One region of the Streptomyces sp. NPDC054847 genome, then DNA from elsewhere that is predicted to be linked to it. Evidence: riboswitches for the same ligand, from Rfam matches in the RefSeq annotation. Region 1 holds a riboswitch; the other holds the start of a gene.
What was found. Region 1 has a riboswitch for S-adenosylmethionine ahead of ACWGH4_RS14365 (aminotransferase class V-fold PLP-dependent enzyme). Riboswitches for the same ligand answer to the same signal wherever they lie in the genome.

Region 1 (3,489 bases):
CACGAGCTGAGGCCGGGAGGAAGGGAGTTGACGCGTCTCGCGCGGATCGACAGCGCCGGCCTCGACCCCCGTATCTCCGCGGCCGGGATCCTGGTGGCCTGCAACCCGTTCAACGTGCTGTGCGGCGAGCACGGCGTGGCCAGGGTCTTCGGCCCGCAAAAGGGCGCGACCCCGGCGCAGGTCGAGGAGCTCTCGGCCGCGCTGGAGCACTGGGCCGTCCACCTCGCCGCCGCCCTGCCGGCCGCCGTCGACCTGCGGACCGCTCCCGGCACGGGCGCGTCGGGCGGGCTCGGCGCGGGGCTGGCCGCGCTCGGCGCCCGGCTGCTGCCCCGCTTCGACGTGCTGCTCGACCATGTCGACCTGGACGCGAGGCTGGCCCGCGCCGACCTGGTGATCACGGCGGAGGGGGCGCTCGACGACCAGACCGTACGCGGGAAGATCCCGGCCGAGGTGGCACACCGGGCCAGGGCCGCCGGGGTGCCGGTGCTGGCCCTCGCCGGGACGCTCGGCCACGGCGTGCACGAGGTCAGGGCCGCGGGCGTGGACGCCTACGGGTCGATCGTGCCGGCGCCGGTTCCGCTGCCGGAAGCGCTGGACCGGGCCGGCGAGTTCCTCGCCGACGCGGCCGAACGCGCGCTGAGGATGGTGCTGCTGGGCACCCGGCTCGCGGCCTGAGTCAGCCGCGGTCGGGCACGCAACGCCCGTCCTCTGTGCGGTACTTCCACTGCGCGCCGTCGCGGACGAGCTCCTTGACGGCCCGCACGAACCTCTCCACGTGCTCGTCGGGGGTACCCGCGCCGAAGCTGACCCGGATGGCGTTGAGCGACCTCTCCCCCGGCCCGGCCTCCGGGGCGCCGCAGTCGCCGACGTCCTGCGGGTCGCTGCCCAGCAGGGTGCGCACCAGCGGGTGGGCGCAGAAGAGTCCGTCACGGACGCCGATGCCGTACTCGGCGGACAGCGCCGCGGCGAAGTGCGAGCTGTTCCAGCCGTCCACCACGAAGGAGAGGACACCGACGCGGGGGGAGTCGTCGCCGAACAGCGACAGCACCCGGACCTCCGGCACCTCCGCGAGACCTTCCCGGACCTTGGCGATCAGGCGCTGCTCGCGGGCGACCAGCCGGCCGAAACCGGCCTCCGTGAGCGCCTTGCAGGCGGCGGCGATCGAGTAGACGCCGATCACGTTGGGCGAGCCGGCCTCGTGCCGTGCGGCGGTGGTGTGCCACTCGACCTCCACCCCGCCGTCGGCGCGCCGTGCGACGGTGCGCGAGGCGCCGCCGCCGGCGAGGTACGGCTCCGCCTCGCGCAGCCAGTCCACCCGGCCGGCGAGCACACCGGAGCCGAACGGCGCGTAGAGCTTGTGCCCGGAGAAGGCCACCCAGTCGACGTCCAGCTCCTGGACGGACAGCGGGTGGTGGGGCGCGAGCTGGGCCGCGTCGAGCACGATACGGGCGCCGTGCGCGTGGGCCGCCGCGGCGAGTTCCCGCACCGGCCACAGCTCACCGGTCACGTTGGACGCACCCGTCACGCAGACCAGCGCCGGACCGTGGGGGTCTCGGTGGGCGAGCGCGTGCTCCAGCGTCCGTACCGCCTCACCGGGCGTGCGGGGCGCGTCCAGGTACGTCACCCGGGCATTCCTCCATGGCAGCAGCGAGGCGTGGTGCTCGGTCTCGAAGACGAACACCTCGCAGCCGTCGGGCAGCGCGGCGGCCAGCAGGTTCAGCGAGTCGGTCGTGGACCGGGTGAAGACCACCTGGTCGCCGTCGCGGCAGCCGAGGAACTCGTGCACCACGGCCCGGCTGTTCTCGAACAGGTCGGTGGACAGCTGCGACAGGTACCCGGCACCCCGGTGCACGCTTCCGTAGTACGGGGCGTACGCGGCCACGTCGTCCCACACCCGCTGCAGCGCCGGGGCGCTCGCGGCGTAGTCGAGGGCCGCGTAGGTGACTTCGCCGCCGGTGACGAGCGGGACGGTGACGTCCCGGCCGAGGACCGGCAGCGGGGCGCAGAGGGACGGGTCGGCGGCGTCGGCGACAGCGGTCTCGGCGGCGTTCGGGTACACGGACATGGCGGTATCTCCCAGCTGGGGGTACCCCCACCGAAGGTAGGGGGAGAAAGGCGAATCGGCTTCAGGTCCCGGATACGGGATCGCCTCGGCACACGGCGACGCCGTGCGGAGGGTGTTGAAGAAGGGGCGCAGACGCCCTATCGCATTCGCTTGCTCACGAGACTGCTCCCTTGAGGACCAGGACCCCAGGGACGCGGCGGTCGATGACGCCGCGGGGGTCCGCGCTTGCCACAGACCTCGCTGCCTGCGGCCTGGTCTTCACCCGGGGCACCCCGCCACGGACGGAGGGTTGCCGGACAGCGGGCCGGGGCCGTAATCGCTGTCACTCATGACCTTGGCCAGCATCCTGCCACACGTCGCGGCGGACGCAAGGGCGCGGTCCACCATCCGGACCGCGCCCAGGGGCCGTCTAGGCGTTGCTGGCCTCGACCCAGCGCTCCAGCGCGGCCCTCGCCGCGCCGGAGTCGATCGACCTGGCCGCCCGTGCCACACCGGCCGCCAGCTGCTCGTTCAGCGTGCCGTCGGTCGGCTCCAGGGCCGCCAGCGCCGCCGCCGAGTTGAGCAGCACGGCGTCCCGCACGGGCCCGGTCTCGCCGCCCAGCAGCCGGCGCGCCACATCGGCGTTGTACGAGGCGTCCGCCCCGCGCAGCGCCTCGACCGGGACCAGCTCGATGCCGATGTCCCGCGGGTCGAAGGTCTCCTCGCGCACGGCGCCGTCCCGCACCACCCAGACATGGGAGGTGGAGGTGGTCGTCAGTTCGTCCAGGCCGTCGTCGCCGCGGAAGACCAGCGCGGACGAGCCGCGTTCGGCCAGCACCCCGGCCATGATCGGCGCCATCCGGGCATCGGCGACGCCGGTCGCCTGGGCGGTGACCTTCGCCGGGTTGGTGAGCGGGCCGAGGAAGTTGAAGACCGTCCGGATGCCCAGCTCCTTGCGCGCCATGGCGACGTGCCGCAGCGCCGGGTGGAACTTCACGGCGAAGCAGAAGGTGATGCCCGCCTCGGCCGCGACCTCTGCCACCCGCTGCGGGGTCAGCTCCAGATTGACGCCGAGCTTCTCCAGGACGTCCGAGGCGCCGCTCGCGGAGGAGGCGGCGCGGTTGCCGTGCTTGACCACCTTCGCGCCCGTACCGGCGACGACGATCGCCGACATGGTGGAGATGTTGACGGTCTTGGCGCCGTCGCCGCCGGTGCCGACGATGTCGACACATCCCCCGGGCACCTCGATCAGATTGGCGTGGCGGTACATCGTCCGCACCAGACCGGTGATCTCCTCCACGGTCTCGCCCTTCGCGCGCAGGGCGACCGCGAAGCCGGCGATCTGCGCGTCGGTGGCCTCGCCGCTGAGGATCCGGTCCATGGCCCACGCCGTCGCGTCCGCGCTCTGGTCGCGGTTCTCGAGCAGGGCGTTCAGCACGCTCGGC
Region 2 (3,489 bases), on a different contig from region 1:
GTCAGCCGCCGGCGACGGCGGGAATGATCGACACGCCCGCACCGTCCGGCGTGGCCGTCTCCAGGCCCTGCTCGAAGCGGACGTCGTCGTCGTTCACGTACACGTTGACGAACCGGCGCAGCTTGCCCTGGTCGTCCAGGACGCGGGCGGCGATGCCCGTGTGGTTCTTCTCCAGGTCCGCGATGACCTCGGCGAGGGTCGTGCCCTCCGCCGGGACCTCGGCCCGGCCGCCCGTGTACGTACGGAGGATGGTGGGGATGCGGACGTTGACGCTCATGTTCGTCACCTCTCGGCGGAGTACGGCGTGGCAGTGCGGAGCAAGGTTCTCAGTGGGCGGCCAGGCCCGCGTCGCGGAACGCGTCCAGGCTCGGGCGGATGACGGCGGTCGCCTGGGAGGTCTCCGCGACGGCGTCGAGGGTCTTGAGACCGTCGCCGGTGTTGAGCACGACGGTGGTGAGCGCCGGGTCGAGCAGGCCCGCCTCGATCAGCTTCTTCGTCACACCCACCGTCACGCCACCGGCCGTCTCGGCGAAGATGCCCTCGGTGCGGGCCAGCAGCTTGATCGCGTCGACGACCTGCTCGTCGTTGACGTCCTCGACGGCCCCGCCCGTGCGGCGCGCGATGTCCAGCACGTACGGGCCGTCGGCCGGGTTGCCGATGGCGAGGGACTTGGCGATGGTGTTCGGCTTCTGGGGCCGCACGACGTCGTGGCCGGCCTTGAAGGCGGTCGACACCGGCGAACAGCCCTCGGCCTGGGCGCCGAAGATCTTGTACGGCTTGTCCTCGACGAGCCCGAGCTTGATCAGCTCCTGAAGACCCTTGTCGATCTTCGTGAGCTGGGAGCCGGAGGCGATCGGGACGACCAGCTGGTCCGGCAGCCGCCAGCCGAGCTGCTCGCAGATCTCGTACGCGAGGGTCTTGGAGCCCTCCGCGTAGTACGGGCGGAGGTTGACGTTGACGAAGCCCCAGCCCTCGCCCAGCGGGTCGCCGATGAGCTCGGAGCAGAAGCGGTTCACGTCGTCGTAGTTGCCCTCGATGCCGACGAGCTCGCCGCCGTACACCGCGGCCATGACGACCTTGCCCTGCTCGAGGTCGTGCGGGATGAACACGCAGGAGCGGAAGCCGGCCCGCGCGGCGGCGGCGCCGACCGCGCCCGCGAGGTTGCCGGTGGAGGAGCAGGACAGGGTGGTGAAGCCGAAGGCACGGGCGGCCTCGAGGGCCTGGGCGACGACCCGGTCCTTGAAGGAGTGCGTCGGGTTGCCGGAGTCGTCCTTGACGAACAGACCGCCGGTGACGCCCAGTTCGCGGGCGAGGTTGTCGGCCTTGACCAGCTTGGTCCAGCCCGGGTTCAGGTTCGGCTTGTCGGCCACGTCGGCCGGGACGGGCAGCAGCGGGGCGTAACGCCAGATGTTGGCCGGGCCCGCCTCGATCTGCTTCCGGAGCTCTTCGGGGCTGCCGCTCGGCAGGTCGTAGGCGACTTCGAGCGGCCCGAAACACTCGGCGCAGGCGAAGATGGGTCCGAGTTCGAAACGCTGTCCGCACTCGCGGCACGAAAGTGCGGCGGCGGGGCCGAGGTCCACGGACGTGGACGAGGTGGCGGAGGTGCTGGTGCTTGCGACGGTCTGCGCAGCCATGATGGCGAGGCCCTTTCTCCTCATCTTCCTCGTGACGCACTTCGCCACGAGACGGAATTGGCACCTTCCCCACCGTGACCTCGCGGTCGGCGGGAGGGTTGCCGGGGCTTCAACGGGCCGTTCCCTCTGCCCCTCTGGATGAGCGGTATGGCTCCGGACGTGCGGTCCGGGCGTTTGTGTGCAGGGACCCCCCGAGATGCGAGGGTCCTTCGCGTTGCTCAAGACTGTAACCGAAGCCCCGGACGCTTGAGATAGTCGTCCGACCCGCGAGATGGATCACACGACCGACTGTCGATCGACTGTCAAGGGAGACGCGAAGTGCTCGATGAGGTGGCCCGCTGGCTGAGCCGGCGCTCCTGGTCCGCGTCCGATCGCTCCCTCGAGAGGCTGATGGCCGCCAAGGCGAGGCAGGGCACGACCGTCAGTGTCGTGCTCCCCGCGCTGAACGAGGAGGCGACCGTCGGAGAGATCGTCACGATCATCCGCCGGGAGCTGATGGAGAACACCCCGCTCGTCGACGAGCTGGTCGTCATCGACTCGGCCTCGACCGACCGCACGTCGGAGGTGGCCGCGGCCGCCGGCGCCCGGGTGGTGCACCGGGACGCGATACTGCCCGGCCTGCCCGCGGTGGCCGGCAAGGGCGAGGTGCTGTGGCGGTCGCTGATGGCGACGGGCGGTGACATCGTCTGCTTCTGCGACGCGGACCTGCGGGACTTCTCCGCGGACTTCGTCTCCGGCATCGTCGGCCCGCTGCTGACCGAGCCCGACGTCCAGTTCGTCAAGGCCATGTACGACCGTCCGCTGGGCGGGGGCGCCGCACCCGGCCCGGACGGCACCCCGGCCCAGGGCGGGCGGGTGACCGAGCTGATGGCCAGGCCGCTGCTGAACCTGCACTGGCCGCAGCTCGCCGGGTTCGTGCAGCCGCTGGGCGGCGAGTACGCGGCACGGCGCTCGCTGCTGGAGCGGCTGCCCTTCCCCGTCGGATACGGCGTCGAGCTCGGCCTGCTCGTCGACTCACTGAACCTGGTGGGCCTGGACGCGCTGGCCCAGGTCGACGTCGGCACCCGCAAGCACCGCCACCAGGACGGTCAGGCTCTCGGCAGAATGGCCGCGACGATCTACCGCACCGCCCAACTGAGGCTCGCCCGCCCGCATTTGGTGCGCCCGTCGATCACGCAGTTCGAGCGCGTGGGGAACGGCTTCGTGCCGGTGACCCACCCGGTGGACACCGAGGAGCGCCCGCCGATGCTCGAGATCAGTGAGTACGCGGCGCGTCGCGCCGCATAAGCAGGACCGACCGGTCATTTTGCCTACATTTCCCATGTATGGGACTTATGAGATTTCTTGTTCTGTCGTTCCCCGGATCTCCGGGCGGCCGCGGCAGGCACCGCAAGGAGACGCCCTCCAGCGGCACGGAACGGCTGACCCGGCTCCTCGGCACCCTGGCGGTCACCGCAGCCGCCGTGTTCGGACCGGCCGTCCCCGCGATGGGGGTGCCTGCCGGACCGACGGCGCCGGGAACGCTCCCCGGTGAGCAGCCGGCGCACCGGACCGCTCCCGGCGCGGCCGAGCAGCGGACGGACGGCCACGCCGAGGACGCGCCCGCCGCGGCCGCGGACGCCGGCGGCCCGGAGGGGTCCGCCGGCGGGACCGACGGCCTCCAGGGCCGGGAACCGGTCCGTCACGTGGAGATGGCCCGCACCGGCGGCACGGCGGAGCAGCTGTGGCTGCTGGGCGGCGTCGCGCTGAGCCTGACGGCGGCCGGCATCATCGCCGTGGCCGCCACCCGCGGCCGCCGCCGCGACCACTGACCTGCGAGGCGCCGTACGCACGTTTGAGCTTTTGCGGTACGGGC

Region 2: it holds a riboswitch for S-adenosylmethionine, as region 1 does, so the genes downstream of both, thrC (threonine synthase) here and ACWGH4_RS14365 (aminotransferase class V-fold PLP-dependent enzyme) in region 1, are expected to answer to the same signal.

What each region holds. Positions count from the first base shown of each region.
Region 1 is NZ_JBSGZJ010000110.1:14,155-17,643, forward strand. Features, by position in the region: partial or broken gene ACWGH4_RS14360 (glycerate kinase family protein) at 1-716, shown strand, start outside; gene ACWGH4_RS14365 (aminotransferase class V-fold PLP-dependent enzyme) at 677-2,065, opposite strand; SAM riboswitch class IV at 2,282-2,399, opposite strand; gene trpD (anthranilate phosphoribosyltransferase) at 2,475-3,489, opposite strand, start outside.
Region 2 is NZ_JBSGZJ010000027.1:19,098-22,586, forward strand. Features, by position in the region: gene ACWGH4_RS05620 (MoaD/ThiS family protein) at 2-277, opposite strand; gene thrC (threonine synthase) at 327-1,634, opposite strand; SAM riboswitch class I at 1,652-1,779, opposite strand; gene ACWGH4_RS05630 (glucosyl-3-phosphoglycerate synthase) at 1,953-2,921, shown strand; gene ACWGH4_RS05635 (hypothetical protein) at 2,960-3,445, shown strand.